Regions from separate parts of the Streptomyces sp. NPDC096136 genome, predicted to be linked through region 1. Evidence: riboswitches for the same ligand, from Rfam matches in the RefSeq annotation. Region 1 holds a riboswitch; the other holds the start of a gene.
What was found. Region 1 has a riboswitch for S-adenosylmethionine ahead of thrC (threonine synthase). Riboswitches for the same ligand answer to the same signal wherever they lie in the genome.
Positions count from the first base shown of each region.

Region 2: linked by a shared signal. The riboswitch ahead of ACIRBY_RS10145 (aminotransferase class V-fold PLP-dependent enzyme) and the one ahead of thrC (threonine synthase) in region 1 are both predicted to bind S-adenosylmethionine.

Region 1 is NZ_JBIWFZ010000010.1:104,531-112,455, forward strand. It holds gene ACIRBY_RS21770 (trehalose-6-phosphate synthase) at 1-1,163, opposite strand, end outside; gene ACIRBY_RS21775 (glucosyl-3-phosphoglycerate synthase) at 1,254-2,204, opposite strand; SAM riboswitch class I at 2,410-2,548, shown strand; gene thrC (threonine synthase) at 2,542-3,852, shown strand; gene ACIRBY_RS21785 (MoaD/ThiS family protein) at 3,889-4,167, shown strand; gene ACIRBY_RS21790 (cold-shock protein) at 4,549-4,755, shown strand; gene groL (chaperonin GroEL) at 5,101-6,720, shown strand; gene ACIRBY_RS21800 (phosphoribosylanthranilate isomerase) at 7,004-7,618, shown strand; gene ACIRBY_RS21805 (beta-glucanase) at 7,661-7,925, shown strand, end outside.
Region 2 is NZ_JBIWFZ010000004.1:206,735-214,659, reverse strand. It holds gene ACIRBY_RS10165 (NYN domain-containing protein) at 240-1,604, opposite strand; gene ACIRBY_RS10160 (hypothetical protein) at 1,644-1,886, opposite strand; gene ACIRBY_RS10155 (rhomboid family intramembrane serine protease) at 2,000-2,734, shown strand; gene ACIRBY_RS10150 (Lrp/AsnC family transcriptional regulator) at 2,731-3,012, shown strand; gene ACIRBY_RS10145 (aminotransferase class V-fold PLP-dependent enzyme) at 3,059-4,453, opposite strand; SAM riboswitch class IV at 4,685-4,801, opposite strand; gene trpD (anthranilate phosphoribosyltransferase) at 4,891-5,955, opposite strand; gene ACIRBY_RS10135 (cytochrome bc complex cytochrome b subunit) at 6,125-7,750, opposite strand; gene ACIRBY_RS10130 (Rieske 2Fe-2S domain-containing protein) at 7,747-7,925, opposite strand, start outside.

The DNA.
Region 1 (7,925 bases):
ACGTCCGCCATCCGGTACGCCGCCAGCGACCGGTCGAAGTCGTCCTGCACCGACACCAGCACCGGCTCCCAGTCCGCCGTCCCGAACTCCGCGTTGATCTCCGCCGCCAGGTCCGCGACGGCGGCCGTGTAGCTGCGGTAGACCTCCAGGTCCTGGCGGGAGGGGTAGGCCGAGGCCAGCTGGACCACCCGGCCCCGCCACTCGGGGTGGGCGGTCAGCAGTTCCCGGTAGGCGAGCAGGCCGCGCAGGATGTTCTTGGACAGTTCCGTGCGGTCCACGCGGACGATGGTCCGCCGGTCGCCGACCTCGGCGCGGAGCGCGGCCAGCTTCGCGTCGACCTCCGGGCGGTGGGCGAGCGCCCGCAGGTCGTCCCCGTCCACGCCCAGGGGGTACTGGCCCACGCCGGTGAAGCGGGTCTCCCCGTACCGGCCGTCCTCCGCCAGCCTGCGGTGGTGCACCCCGCCCGGGTGGTCCTCCCGGGGGACGAACCCGTCCGCGACGCCGTGGACGTCGTCGAAGGTGGCGCCGCTGATGAAGGCGGCGGCCCAGGCCGCGGTGTGGAAGCCCAGCTGGTCCGCGCCGAGCATCCCCCACACCAGCCGGCTGCGGATGTCGTCCGGGAGCATGTGCAGGAAGTCGGCCGAGGCCCAGGGCGTGTGCGTGAAGTGCGCGATCCGCAGGTCCGGGCGCAGCTCCCGCAGGGCCCCCGGGACCAGGGCCAGGTGGTAGTCCTGGACCAGGACGCGGGCGCCCTCCGCCGCCTCCTGCGCGAGCGCTTCGGCGAAGGCCTGGTTGTAGGCGGTGTACGCGTCCCAGCGGCGCCGGAACTCGGCGTCGAAGACGGGTTCGCGCGGGACGTCGTAGAGGTGGTGGTGGGTGAACCAGAGCACCGAGTTCGCGATGCCGTTGTACGCGTCGTGGTAGACCGCGGGATCGATGTCCAGCATCCGCACGCCGGGCTCGGACACCCCGCGCCGGACGGCCTCGCGGTCGGCGTCGGAGAGGGGCGCGCAGATCCACAGGGCCCCGGGCTGCGCCGCGAGGGCCGCGGACAGGCCGGAGACCAGACCGCCCCCGCCGCGCCGGGCGCTGAGCGTGCCGTCGGCGGCGAGGGCGTACGAGAGCGGGCCGCGGTTGGCGGCGACGAGTACCTGAGAAGCCATGCCGCGAACCTAGCCCGGGGTCTCCTCGCTCAAACGTCCGGGAAATGACCGGTTCGTCACGTACCGGTCACGGGGGACCCGCTTTCCGCCTCACGCCACGCGCCGGACCGCGTACTCCTCGATCTCCAGCATCGGCGGCCGCTCCTCGGTGTCCACGGGGTAGGTGTGCGGAACGAACCCGTCCGGCCCCCTCTCGAACTGGGTGAGCTCCGGCCGTACGAGGTGGGCGCGCGAGAGCCGCAGCTGTGCGGTGCGGTAGATCGCGGCGGCCATCCGGCCCAGTGCCTGCCCGCTCTGGTGCCGGTGCAGCCGGACGCCGACGTCGACCTGGGCCAGCGCGTCCAGCCCGACGGTGTGCAGGGCGTCGACCAGCAGGCCGAGCTCGACCCCGTAGCCGACGGGGAACGGCAGGCGCTCCAGCAGGGAGCGGCGTACGGCGTACTCGCCGCCGAGGGGCTGGACGAAGCCGGCCAGCTGCGGCCAGTGGAGGTTGAGGAGGGGGCGGGCCACCAGTTCCGTGACGCGTCCGCCCTGGCCGGGGGCGTCCCCCAGCGGGCGGTCGTACATCGCCTTGACGAACTGCACCTGCGGGTCGGTCAGCAGCGGGCCGACGATGCCGGAGACGAAGGCGGACGAGAAGTCCCGCAGGTCGGCGTCGACGAAGCAGACGACGTCCCCGGTGGTGGCGAGCAGGGAGCGCCAGAGCACCTCGCCCTTGCCGCGCACGGCGGGGATGCGGGGGAGGATCCCGTCCCGGTGCACCACGCGGGCGCCGGCCTTCGCGGCGACCTCGGCCGTACGGTCGCCCGACCCGGAGTCGACGACGACCAGCTCGTCCACCAGGGGGAACGGCAGGCCCTCGATCAGGTCGCGCCGGATCACCTCGACGATCTCCCCGACCGTGGCCTCCTCGTCGAGTGCCGGCAGCACCACGCTCACCGTGGTCCCGGCCGCCCGTTTCCGCTCCAGCAGCTGGTCGAGCGGTCGGTCGGCGGCGGACCAGGAGCGGTCGGCCAGCCAGCGCTCCACCTCATCCAGCACCCTCAGTACTCCCTGGTCACTCGGCGGCGGCGTCACACCCGGCGGATTTGGGCCGAATTGTGATCCATCTCGCGGTTCGGACAGCCGTCTCAAGCGGCTGTCCCTTCGGTTACAGTCTTGAACAACGCGAAGGTCCACCGCATGCCGGGGGTCCTCGCGGACAAACGCACCGGCGCGCCATCGAGCGCGTGTGCCGGTGCCATACCGCTCATCCAGAGGGGCAGAGGGACACGGCCCGTTGAAGCCCCGGCAACCCTCCAGTCGGTTCTCGCTCGCGCGGGGCCCCGGCTAGGGAAGGTGCCAATTCCGTCTCATGGCGAAGTGCGCCATGGGGAAGATGAGGAGAAAGGGCCTCGCCATCATGGCTGCACAGACTGTCGCCACTTCCGCCACTCCCGGATCCGTCGATCTCGGCCCCGCCACCGGCCTTTCCTGTCGTGAGTGCGGTAACCGCTTCGAGCTCGGCCCCATCTTCGCCTGCGTCGAGTGTTTCGGTCCGCTGGAGGTCGCCTACGAGCTGCCGGCCGGTGACCCGGAGGCCCTTCGCGCGGCGATCGAGGCCGGCCCGAACAACATCTGGCGCTACGCGCCGCTGCTGCCCGTCCCCGCGGACGTGGCGTCCAAGCCCAGCCTGAACCCCGGTTTCACCAAGCTGGTGGACGCGGCGAACCTGGCCAAGGAGCTGGGCGTCACCGGCAAGCTGTACGTCAAGGACGACTCCGGCAACCCGACGCACTCCTTCAAGGACCGCGTCGTGGCGATCGCCGTCGAGGCCGCCCGCGCCTTCGGCTACACCACCCTCTCCTGCTCCTCCACCGGCAACCTGGCCGGCGCCGTCGGCGCCGCGGCCGCCCGCGCCGGCTTCCGCTCCTGCGTGTTCATCCCGCACGACCTGGAGCAGGGCAAGGTCGTCATGGCCGGTGTCTACGGCGGCGACCTGGTCGGCATCGAGGGCAACTACGACGACGTCAACCGCTTCTGCTCCGAGCTCATCGGCGACCCGCTGGGCGAGGGCTGGGGCTTCGTCAACGTCAACCTGCGCCCCTACTACGGCGAGGGCTCCAAGACCCTGGCGTACGAGATCTGCGAGCAGCTCGGCTGGCGGCTGCCCGACCAGATCGTCATCCCGATCGCCTCCGGCTCGCAGCTCACCAAGATCGACAAGGGTCTGCAGGAGCTGATCAAGCTCGGTCTGGTCGAGGACAAGCCCTACAAGATCTTCGGCGCCCAGGCCGAGGGCTGCTCCCCGGTGTCGACCGCCTTCAAGGCCGGCCACGACGTGGTCCGCCCGCAGAAGCCGAACACGATCGCCAAGTCCCTGGCCATCGGCAACCCGGCGGACGGCCCGTACGTGCTCGACATCGCGCGCCGCACCGGCGGCTTCGTCGAGGACGTCACCGACGAGCAGGTCGTCGAGGCCATCAGGATCCTGGCGCAGACCGAGGGCATCTTCGCCGAGACCGCCGGCGGCGTGACCGTCGGCGTGACGAAGAAGCTGATCGAGAACGGGCAGCTCGACCCCTCGCTGACCACCGTGGTCCTGAACACCGGTGACGGCCTCAAGACCCTGGAGGCGGTGGCCGGCTCCGGCCAGACCGCCACCATCCGCCCGAGCCTGGACGCGTTCCGCGCCGCCGGCCTGGCCTGACCCTTCCCCAGCACTCCACGGAAAGGCGGTAGCGCCATGAGCGTCAACGTCCGCATCCCCACCATCCTGCGCACCTACACCGGCGGCGCCGCCGAGGTCCCGGCCGAGGGGGCGACCCTCGCCGAGGTCATCGACTCGCTTGAGGCGAACCACCCGGGCATCGCCGCGCGCGTCCTGGACGACCAGGGCAAGCTGCGCCGCTTCGTGAACGTCTACGTCAACGACGACGACGTGCGCTTCGAGGGCGGCCTGCAGGCGGCGACGCCGGACGGCGCCGGCGTCTCGATCATCCCCGCCGTGGCGGGCGGCTGCTGACCCCGGGAATCTGAATTGCCCCCTCCGCTAAAAGCGGAGGGGGCAATTCTGCTTGATTGGGCGCGGTAGAGTTGGGGAAGTCCCCTCCGCTGTTCTTGCCCGCCGCATATGAACGGGCTGCGAGAGGGTTGACATTGAGTCAACATGCGTGTGGCTTTTGGGGCATTGGTGCGGGTTGTCTGGCCCGACTTGCCCAGGAATAGGCCAACTTTTCAGCCCATTTCCCCTTTTGTGCGTGTCCAGATTTCTCGTCGGAATGACCTGTTGCAGACAGCAGCGGTGCAGATACATTCAGCCCCGGTCGAGGCGTTCCGGCGCAAGTTCTGACCCGGGTCCGCGAAGTGCGGACCTGCGCAAGGGCCAGTAATAGGGGAGTTAGGCATGGCTCAGGGCACCGTCAAGTGGTTCAACGCGGAGAAGGGCTACGGCTTCATCGCGGTCGACGGTGGTGCGGATGTGTTCGTCCACTACAGCGCCATCCAGATGGACGGGTACCGCACCCTTGAAGAGGGTCAGCGGGTCGAGTTCGAGATCTCGCAGGGCCAGAAGGGTCCGCAGGCGGACATGGTCAAGCTCGCGGCCGGCTGAGTCGAAGCGCGATCGGCCACCGACGCACGCACCAACACGTGAGGGGCCCCATCCCGGACGGGATGCGGGCCCCTCACGTATGTCCCGGTACGGGCGCCCCGGGACGGCATGGCTCGAAGCCGCTTGCACTCGTGGGGGCCGAGTGCTAATCATTGGCGTTAGCACTCTCCGGGTGAGAGTGCTACAAGACGAGGACCGGGCCGGTGAGGCCCGCAGGGTCCGGCGGGAAGGAACCGCCGGGTCGGCAGGCCGTCCGTCGCGGGCGCGGGCGCGGTCCGGAGCAATCCACCCTCCCCTGACGCCTGGCGGCGTGGGGGGAACCCCAGTCCTGGAGGACCACTTCAGATGGCCAAGATCATTTCGTTCAACGAGGAGGCCCGGCGCGGTCTCGAGCGTGGCATGAACCAGCTCGCCGATGCCGTCAAGGTCACCCTTGGCCCCAAGGGTCGCAACGTCGTCCTTGAGAAGAAGTGGGGTGCGCCCACGATCACCAACGACGGCGTCTCCATCGCCAAGGAGATCGAGCTCGAGGACCCGTACGAGAAGATCGGCGCCGAGCTGGTCAAGGAAGTCGCCAAGAAGACGGACGACGTCGCCGGCGACGGTACGACCACCGCCACCGTCCTCGCCCAGGCGCTCGTCCGCGAGGGTCTGCGCAACGTGGCCGCCGGTGCCAACCCGATGGCCCTCAAGCGTGGTATCGAGAAGGCCGTCGAGGCCGTCTCCGCCGCCCTGCTCGCCCAGGCCAAGGATGTCGAGACCAAGGAGCAGATCGCTTCCACGGCCTCCATCTCGGCCGCCGACACCCAGATCGGCGAGCTCATCGCCGAGGCCATGGACAAGGTCGGCAAGGAAGGCGTCATCACCGTCGAGGAGTCCCAGACCTTCGGTCTGGAGCTGGAGCTCACCGAGGGCATGCGCTTCGACAAGGGCTACATCTCGGCGTACTTCGCCACCGACATGGAGCGTATGGAGGCGTCGCTCGACGACCCGTACATCCTGATCGTCAACTCCAAGATCGGCTCGGTCAAGGACCTGCTGCCGCTCCTGGAGAAGGTCATGCAGTCCGGCAAGCCGCTGCTGATCATCGCCGAGGACGTCGAGGGCGAGGCCCTGTCGACCCTGGTCGTCAACAAGATCCGCGGCACCTTCAAGTCCGTCGCCGTCAAGGCCCCGGGCTTCGGCGACCGCCGCAAGGCCATGCTCGGCGACATCGCCATCCTCACGGGCGGCACCGTCATCTCCGAGGAGGTCGGCCTCAAGCTGGAGAACGCCGGTCTCGACCTGCTCGGCCGCGCCCGCAAGGTCGTCATCACCAAGGACGAGACCACCATCGTCGACGGTGCCGGTGACAGCGACCAGGTCCAGGGCCGCGTCAACCAGATCCGCGCCGAGATCGAGAACTCCGACTCGGACTACGACCGCGAGAAGCTCCAGGAGCGCCTCGCGAAGCTGGCCGGCGGCGTGGCCGTCATCAAGGCCGGTGCCGCGACCGAGGTCGAGCTCAAGGAGCGCAAGCACCGCATCGAGGACGCCGTCCGCAACGCCAAGGCGGCCGTCGAAGAGGGCATCGTCGCCGGCGGTGGCGTGGCCCTGCTCCAGGCCTCCTCGGTCTTCGAGAAGCTGGAGCTCTCGGGTGACGAGGCGACCGGCGCCAACGCCGTGAAGCTCGCGCTGGAGGCCCCGCTGAAGCAGATCGCCGTCAACGGTGGTCTCGAGGGCGGCGTCGTCGTGGAGAAGGTGCGCAACCTGGCCGTCGGCCACGGTCTGAACGCCGCCACGGGCGAGTACGTCGACATGATCGCCGAGGGCATCATCGACCCGGCGAAGGTGACGCGCTCCGCGCTGCAGAACGCCGCGTCCATCGCCGCGCTCTTCCTGACCACCGAGGCCGTCATCGCCGACAAGCCGGAGAAGGCCGCCGCCGCTCCGGGCGGCATGCCGGGCGGTGACATGGACTTCTGATCGGCCCCTGGCTGATCGGCTGTTCTCGAACGAGGGCGGCACCCCTTCCGGACGGAGGGGGTGCCGCCCTCGGGCGTTTCCGGGGTCCTCGGAAACTCGAACGTCGGTGGCGCCGACGACGTCTCCATGGGTGTGGCCCGCTCGGCCGTGATCGTCACCGTGGTCCTCCGGGTGGCGTACCGCCCCAGAACGTGGTGTGCCTCGTCCAGTGGCGGGGTGCGCGCCATGCCCGGGTTGCGAGACGGAGCAACACCGTCAGGGGGGGCTTTGGTTGACTGTGGGTATGAGCGAGCTCTTCATCAAGATCTGCGGGCTGAAGACGCCCGAGGACGTCGACGTGGCGGTGGAGGCGGGGGCCGGCGCCGTCGGGTTCGTGCTCGCGCCGAACAGCCCCCGCACCGTCGGGGCCGACCTGGCGCGCGAGCTGGCCGCGCGGGTGCCGGCGGAGGTGCTCACCGTCGGGGTGTTCCGCGGGCAGCCGCTGGAGGAGGTGCGCCGGCTCGCGGAGGAGAGCGGCGTACGCGGGGTGCAGCTGCACGGCGACGAGCCGCCCGCGTACTACCAGGAGCTCCGCGCGCCCGGCCGCACCCTCCTGCGCGCCACCGCCGAGCACGTCGCGCGCTGCGGCGAGTACGGCGAGGACCTGCTGCTGATCGACGCCCCCGACCCCGGCTCCGGCAAGCCCTGGAACTGGGGTTCCGCGGATTTCGCGGCGCCCGAGGGCCGCTGGCTGCTGGCCGGCGGGCTCAATCCGGCCAACGTCCGCGAGGCCCTCGGGGCCACCGGCGCCTGGGGAGTGGACGTCTCCAGCGGGGTCGAGCGGGAGCGCGGGGTGAAGTCCCCCGACCTCATCCGGGCGTTCATCGGCGCCGCGCAATCATATGATTACTCTGTGTGAGAACACGGGGGTGCCGGGCCGTACGGCGGGCAGGACATCCCCATGGAATCGGACAACTCCGGATGGCTGCGGCGCCTGACCGCCCGCCTCCTCCCCGCAGCCGGCGGCGGGGGCCTGCCGGTGTTCACGCCGCGCAGCACCCCCGTCTTCACCGCCGACTTCGCCTCCCCCGCCCAATGGGTCGCCGGCCGCTCCTGGGCCTATCCCGACGGCGGCCCGGTCAACCCGGGCGACAACAAGCTCGACCACCTCGTCGAGGACCCCTCCTACAGCCGCGGCGGCACCTTCCGGGCGACCCGCCGCACCG
Region 2 (7,925 bases), on a different contig from region 1:
GGCAGCGCGCCTCCGCCGACACCCCGAATGGGTGTCCTGCCGAACGAAGGTTTGAGCAGACCCTAGTGACCCGTCCGTGATCAGTTCAAATCCCGGAACGTAAAAATCCGCTGCCCTTCCGGCTTCTTTACCCGGGGCGCACGCTGCGTGCCGCCCCCCTGACGATGCGTCCCCCCCCACGCACCGTCAATTCGGGCATCCCGCGCAGTCGTTACATCAGGCGCAAGATCCGCGCAGTACTACGAAACGCGCGCGAGCCGCTTGAGCAGCAGCGCCGACGCCACCGGCCGGGCCCCCGCCTTCGCCACCCCGTCGGCCACCTCGCGGTCGGTGGAGACCACCACCACCGGACGGCCGGGCGGCTCGGCCCGCACCAGCTGGCGGATCAGCTCGTCCGCCGTCACCCCGGCCTTGGAGAACAGCACCCGCACCCCGCGCGGCGGCGCGAGCAGCACCGGCGCCGCCAGCTCCGCCCCGTCGAAGACGCACGTCATCTCGGCGCCGGTCTGCGCGGCCAGCATCGACAGCCCGCCCAGCAGCCGCAGCCGCTGCTTCTCCAGCGGCATCGTCGGATAGCCGGTCTTCGTCACGTTGTAGCCGTCGACCACCAGGTGCGCCTGCGGCAGCGCCAACAGCTGGTCCAGCAGCGCCGGATCGGTCTCCGACAGGGCCCGCGCCGCGATGTCCTTCGGGGTCATCCGGCCCGGCTCGACGGCGTCCACGGTGTCCGCGGGCCGCGTCGAGACCGGCGGCAGCGCCAGCTCGCGGCGCAGCCCCGCCGCCGCGTCCAGCACGGTGTCCAGCAGCAGCCGCAGCCGCATGTCCTCGACGCTGCGCCCCTCGCGGGTGGCCCGGCGCGCGGTCTCCAACGCCGACTCCGCCTCCGCCAGGCGGGACTTCAGCCGCCGGGACTCGCTCTCGGCCGCGGCCACCTGGGCGGCCGCCTCACCGCGGATCCCGTCGATCTCGCCGCCGAGCTTGCGCAGGGCCGCCTCGCCCCGCTTGACGTCGCTCAGGGCGCTGCGCAGCTTGCGCTGAAGCGATTCCGCTTCCTTGCGGGCGGCGTCCAGCTCGGCCCGCACCTGCTCACCGCCGCTGCGCTGGGCCTCGCGCAGCTGGGCCAGCTCCTCGCGCAGCCGCTCCAGCTCGCGCCGGTTCTCGTCGTCGACCCGCTCGGCGTCGGCGCGCTGCGCCTCCTCGCCCGCGGCGGCCACCAGCTTGACCCAGCCGGCCGGACGCAGCACGTACGCGGCGGCCGCCACGTCCAGCGGGTCCGCGGCGGCCGGCGGGGCACCGGACTCCAGCGCCCCGGCCAGTTCCGGCTGCGCCTCGCGCACCTTCTCCGCGACCCGGCTGCGGAAGACCCCGTCGCTCTCCACGGCGGCGGCCATCGCGTTGCCCGCGAACTTGGCGCGCCGGGTCGGGGTGAACCGGGCGTACTGGCGCAGCTGCGCCGGGAGGTCGGCGACCGTCAGGCCGCCGAAGGCGTCCGAGACGAGCGAGACGACCCGGCGCCGCACGCCTTCCGGCAGCGGGCGGTCGAGGACCTCCGCGGCGTCGCGGGCCGCGTCGGCCGGCCCGGCACCGCTTGCTGGCTCCACAATCCGTCACCCCTACCGTGATCTCCTGCGGGCCCGGCTCCGTCAGGAGTCGGTGCCCGGCCTGTCGACGAGCTCGATCTGGTCCACCGCGTTGCACCAGCGGCAGCGGACCGACTCGATGGTCTCACTGACCACCTCGCGCTCCTCGACCTTGGGCTCCCCGGCGAGGTCGAGGTGGACGTACTCCACCACCTTCGACGATCGGGTGACATCGAACCGCGTGAGGTTGCCGCACAGGGTGCAGCGCCACCGGGTGGTGTCGGTCGGCAGGGGAACCGTCGTCATCGGGCCGCTCTCTCCTTCGTAGCTCGTTCAATTAAAGCCTTCCGCGGCGGTCGCAGGACCGCAGCACGTAACCCTACGGCCTGGCACCACCCTCAGGGGGGTCCACCTGCGTCATGCTCTTTCCCATGATCGTAAAGTGGCGGGCCGTGCGCGAGGCCGCCCGGGGCCCCGTGGTCACGTACGCGCTGATCGCCGGCTGCTGCGCGGCGTTCCTGACGAGCCCGGCCTCGGGCCTGAACCCGTCCTTCGGGACCGGTGACCGGCTGATGGCGACGGGGACGGCCTACTTCCGGCACTGGGGCGTGGTCCCGGACGAACTCTTCTCGGGGGCGGTCCGCCCCCTGCTGACCCCGCTGACGGCGCTCTTCGTCCACGGCAGCTGGCTGCACCTGCTCGGGAACATGCTCTTCCTCTACGTCTTCGGCGCCATGACGGAGGAGCGGATGGGCCGGCCGGCCTTCCTCGTCTTCTACCTCTGCACCGGCTACGTGGCCCTGGCGGTCTACGCGGCGGCCAACGCCTCCTCCGACCAGACCCTGGTCGGGGCGTCCGGCGCGATCTCGGCGGCGCTCGGCGCGTTCCTGTGCCTGTTCCCCCGGGCCCGGGTGACGAGCCTGTTCCCGTTCCTGCTGTTCCTGCCGCTGCGGTTCCCGGCGTGGATCGTGCTGATGTTCTGGTTCGGGCTCCAGTGGCTGGCCGCGCACCGGGCGGGGAGCGGGCCGGGAGTGGCCTACCTCGCCCACGTGGTGGGCTTCTCCGTGGGGTTCTGCTACGCGTGGGCGCGATATCGCCGTACGACTAGAGTGAGGCGACCAGTGACTGCCGGCGAGGGAGACAGCCAACCGTGATCACCGCGATCGTGCTCATCAAGACCAGCGTGGACCGGATCCCCGAGATCGCCGAGTCCATCGCCCAGCTGGACAGCGTCAGCGAGGTCTACTCCGTCACCGGTACGTACGACCTGATCGCGCTGGTCCGCGTGGCCCGCCACGAGAACCTGGCGGACATCATCCCCGGCCGGATCTCCAAGATCCCCGGCGTCGAGGCCACCGACACCCACGTCGCGTTCCGCACGTACTCCCAGCACGACCTGGAAGCCGCCTTCGCCATCGGGCTCGACGCGTAGCACCGGCGGGGCTGCCCGTCAGCCCCGCGGGCGGCCGTCGCCCCGCCTACACGGCGGGAACGCAGCGGCCGTCCTCCGTGCGGTACTGCCACTTCGCGCCGGAGGTCACCAGCTCCTTGACCGCCCGCACGAAGCGGTCGACGTGCTCGTCCGGGGTCCCCGCGCCGAAGCTCACCCGGATCGCGTTCAGCGAACGCTCGCCCGGCGCCGCCTCCGGCGCCCCGCACTCGCCCGGCTCCTGCGGCTCGCCGCCCAGCAGCGTCCGCACCAGCGGGTGGGCGCAGAACAGCCCGTCCCGGACCCCGATCCCGTACTCCGCGGACAGCGCCGCCGCGAAGTGCGAGCTGTTCCAGCCGTCGACCACGAACGAGATGACGCCGACGCGCGGGGCGTCGTCCCCGAACAGGGACAGCACCCGCACCGCCGGGACCCCGGCCAGCCCCTCGCGGACCTTCGCGATGAGGTGCCGCTCACGGGCGACGAGGTCCTCGAACCCGGCCTCCTCCAGCGCGCGGCAGGCGGAGGCGATGGAGTAGACGCCGATCACGTTCGGGGAGCCGGCCTCGTGCCGGGCGGCGGTGGTGTGCCACTCGACGTCGACGCCGCCGTCCTCGCGGCGGGCCACCGTACGGGAGGCGCCGCCGCCGGCCAGGTACGGCTCGGCCTCCCGGAGCCAGTCCGCGCGGCCCGCGAGGACGCCCGAGCCGAAGGGCGCGTACAGCTTGTGCCCGGAGAAGGCCACCCAGTCCACGTCCAGCTCCCGCACCGAGACCGGGTGGTGGGGCGCCAGCTGGGCGGCGTCCAGCACGATCCGCGCGCCGTGGGCGTGCGCGGCGGCGGCCAGCTCCCTGACCGGCCACAGCTCGCCGGTGACGTTGGACGCACCGGTCACGCAGACCAGCGCCGGGCCGTAGGGGTCGCGGTCGGCGAGCGCCCGCTCCAGGGTCGCGACGGCCTCGCCCGGGGTGCGCGGGGCGTCGAGGTAGGTGACCTGCGCGTCGCACCAGGGCAGCAGCGAGGCGTGGTGCTCGGTCTCGAAGACGAAGACCTGGCAGTCGGCCGGGAGGACGGCGGCCAGCAGGTTCAGGGAGTCGGTGGTGGACCGGGTGAAGACCACCTGGTCGGCGGGGCGGCAGTCGAGGAACGCGGCGACGGTGGCCCGGCTCTGCTCGAAGAGGTCGGTGGACAGCTGCGAGAGGTACCCCGCGCCGCGGTGGACGCTGCCGTAGTAGGGGGCGTACGCGGCGACGTCGTCCCAGACCCGCTGGAGCGCGGGGGCGCTCGCCGCGTAGTCCAGGGCCGCGTAGGTGACCTCGCCGCCGGTGACGAGCGGGACGGTGACGTCCCGGCCGAGCACGGGCAGCGGCTCGGCACAGGCGGGGCCCTCGGCGGTGGCGGCGGCAACGGCGGCGGCGGTGGCGGTGTTCAGGGACGCGGACATGGCGGTATCTCCCGGCAGGCAGGGCTGAATGGCTTCGGTGTGCCCGTACGCGGGTACGGCGGCGCGCGGTGGCGGCAGCGGCCGTAGGGGGTACGGGAAGGACCTCGGACCGGTCGGGGGTACGCGGAAGGGACCCTGGTCCGAGGGATGAAGAAGGGGCGGAGTCGCCCTATCGCATTCGCTTGCTCACGGAAAACGCTCCTCGAGAGACCAGGACCCCTGGTGTCGAGGGATCCGCGCTTGCCGTAGACCTCGCTGCCTACGACCTGGTCATCACCCGGGGCACCCCGCCACGGAAGGAGGGTTGCCGGACAGCGAGCCGGGGCCTTGACGCTGTCACTCGTGACCTTGGGGAGCATCCTGCCACAGGGACCCCCGAACGCAAGACCCCGGTCCACGATGTGGACCGGGGTCGTGGCCGGAAGCACCCGGCCGGGTCAGGCGTTGCTGGCCGCCACCCACCGCTCCAGGGCGGCCCGGGCGGCGCCCGAGTCGATGGACTCGGCCGCGCGGGCGATGCCCGCCGACAGCTGCTCCTCCAGCGAGCCCGTACCCGGGTCCACGGCCACCAGGGCCGACGCCGAGTTCAGCAGGACGGCGTCGCGCACCGGGCCGGTCTCCCCCGCCAGCAGGCGGCGGGCCACGTCGGCGTTGTACGACGGGTCGCCGCCGCGCAGGGCGGAGATGTCGATGGTCGCGATGCCCACGTCGCGCGGGTCGAAGGCGTGCTCGGTGATCCGGCCCTCGCGGACCCACCACACCCGGGAGGTCCCGGTGGTGGTCAGCTCGTCCAGGCCGTCGTCGCCGCGGAAGACGAGGGCCGAGGTGTTCCGCTCGGCGAGCACGCCCGCCATGATCGGGGCCAGCCGGGGGTCGGCGACGCCCACGGCCTGCGCCGTGACCCGGGCGGGGTTGGTGAGCGGGCCGAGGCCGTTGAACGCCGTGCGCACCCCGAGGTCGCGGCGGGCGGAGGCCGCGTACCGCAGGGCGGGGTGGAAGACCACCGCGGCGCAGAAGGTGATGCCGGCCTCCTCGGCGACCTGCGCCACCCGCTCCGGGGTCAGGCGCAGGTTGACGCCGAGCTTCTCCAGCACGTCGGAGGAGCCGCTGGCGGAGGACGCGGCCCGGTTGCCGTGCTTGACCACCTTCGCGCCCGCGCCGGCCGCCACGATGGCGGACATGGTCGAGATGTTGACGGTCTTGGCGCCGTCGCCGCCGGTGCCGACGATGTCGACGGTCCGCCCGGGCACCTCGATCAGGTTGGCGTGGGCGTACATCGTGCGGACCAGCCCCGTGTACTCCTGCACGGTCTCGCCCTTGGCCCGCAGGGCCACCGCGAAGCCCGCGATCTGCGCGTCGGTGGCCTCGCCGCGCATGATCCGCTCCATCGCCCAGGCGGTGTCGTCGGTGGCGAGGTCGCGGCCGCAGAGCAGCGCCTCCAGGATGCCCGGCCAGCTGCGGGCCGCCACGCTGTCGCCGCCTGCCGGGGTCGCAACGTTCATGGTCAGCTCCTGCTGCTCGTCGGGGATCGCACGTCGGATGGGAAGGATCTCAGCCTATCCAGCCCCGGAGACGGCAAAGAGCCCCCGTCCAGACACTGGACGGGGGCTCCTGCCGTGGCGACACCAGGATCGGCCCGGGGGCCGGTCCCTCAAGCGGTCGTGCCGGAGATCAGTGGTGGCCGTGGCCGGACTGGATCTCCTTGTACTCCTCGGCGGTGGGCTTCGAGATCTGGTTGCCCTCCGCGTAGAGGCCCTTGCTGAGCTTCGCGCGCAGCTTCTCGGTGCGGGTCACCTTGCGCTCGACACCGTTCTCGTCGACCGTCGGGCCGAGCTCGATCGGCTTGTACTGCTCGTGCGAGGTGAGCGTGTGCAGCTTGCCCTGCGGGAGCGGCTCGTGGACCTCGATGAACTCACCGTGCGGCAGGCGCTTGATGATGCCGGTCTCGCGACCGTGCAGCACCTTGTCGTGGTCCCGGCGCTGGAGGCCGAGGCAGATCCGCTTGGTGGCGATGAAGGCCAGGACCGGGACGACGAAGAAGCCGATCCGGACGAACCAGGTGATCGAGTTGATCGACAGGTGGAAGTACTGGGCGAACATGTCGTTGCCGCCGCCGATGAGGAGCACGATGTACTCCGCGATCCAGGCGACACCGAAGGCCGTACGGGTCGGGACGTTGCGCGGGCGGTCCAGGATGTGGTGCTCGCGCTTGTCGCCGGTGATCCAGGACTCGATGAACGGCCAGACGGCGATCGCGCCGAGGACCAGCGGGAAGAGCAGCAGCGGGATGAACACGCCCAGGACGAGCGTGTGGCCCCACAGGTTGATCTCCCAGCCGGGCATGGCACGGATCAGGCCTTCCGGCATACCCATGTACCAGTCGGGCTGCGCACCGGTGGACACGTGGTCCGGGCGGTACGGGCCGAGCGCCCAGATCGGGTTGATCGAGGCGAGGGCCGCGATGGCCGCGATGACACCGAAGACCAGGAAGAAGAAGCCTCCGGCCTTGGCCATGTAGACCGGCAGCAGCGGCATGCCGACGACGTTGTTGTTCGTCTTGCCGGGACCCGCGAACTGGGTGTGCTTGTGGTAGAAGACCAGGATCAGGTGGGCCACCAGCAGGCCCATCATGATGCCGGGCAGCAGCAGGATGTGGATCGAGTAGAACCGCGCGACGAAGTCGCCGCCGGGGAACTCGCCGCCGAAGAGGAAGAACGACAGGTACGTGCCGACGATCGGCACGGACAGGATCGCGCCCTCCATGAAGCGGACACCGGTGCCCGAGAGCAGGTCGTCCGGCAGGGAGTAACCGGTGAAGCCGGTGAACATGCCGAGGACCAGCAGCAGGAAGCCGAAGATCCAGTTGATCTCGCGCGGCTTGCGGAACGCGCCGGTGAAGAAGACGCGCATCATGTGCACGACCATGCCGGCGACGAAGATCAGCGCGGACCAGTGGTGGATCTGCCGGATGAGCAGACCGCCGCGGACGTCGAAGCTGATGTCCAGCGTCGAGGCGAAGGCCTCGGACATCTGGACGCCCTGCATCGGCACGTACGAGCCGTGGTACACGACCTCGTTCATGCTCGGGTGGAAGAACAGCGTCAGGTACACACCCGTGAGGATGATGATGACGAAGCTGTAGAGGCAGATCTCACCCAGCATGAAGGACCAGTGGTCCGGGAAGATCTTGCGCATGTTCGCCTTGGCGAGGCTGTAGATGCCCAGGCGGCCGTCCGCCCAGTCGGCTACGCGCTCGCCGCGCGGCGCTTTGCGCTCGGTGGTGGTGGCAGTGCTCATCCGCGCTCCCAGAATGCAGGACCGACGGGCTCTTCGAAGTCGCCGAGCGCTTCGAGGAAGCCTTCGTCATTCACGCCGATCCGCAGCTGCGGAAGCGCGTGACCGGCCGGGCCGAAGATGACACGGGCGCCGTCGGAGAGGTCGAAGGTGGACTGGTGGCACGGGCAGAGCACGT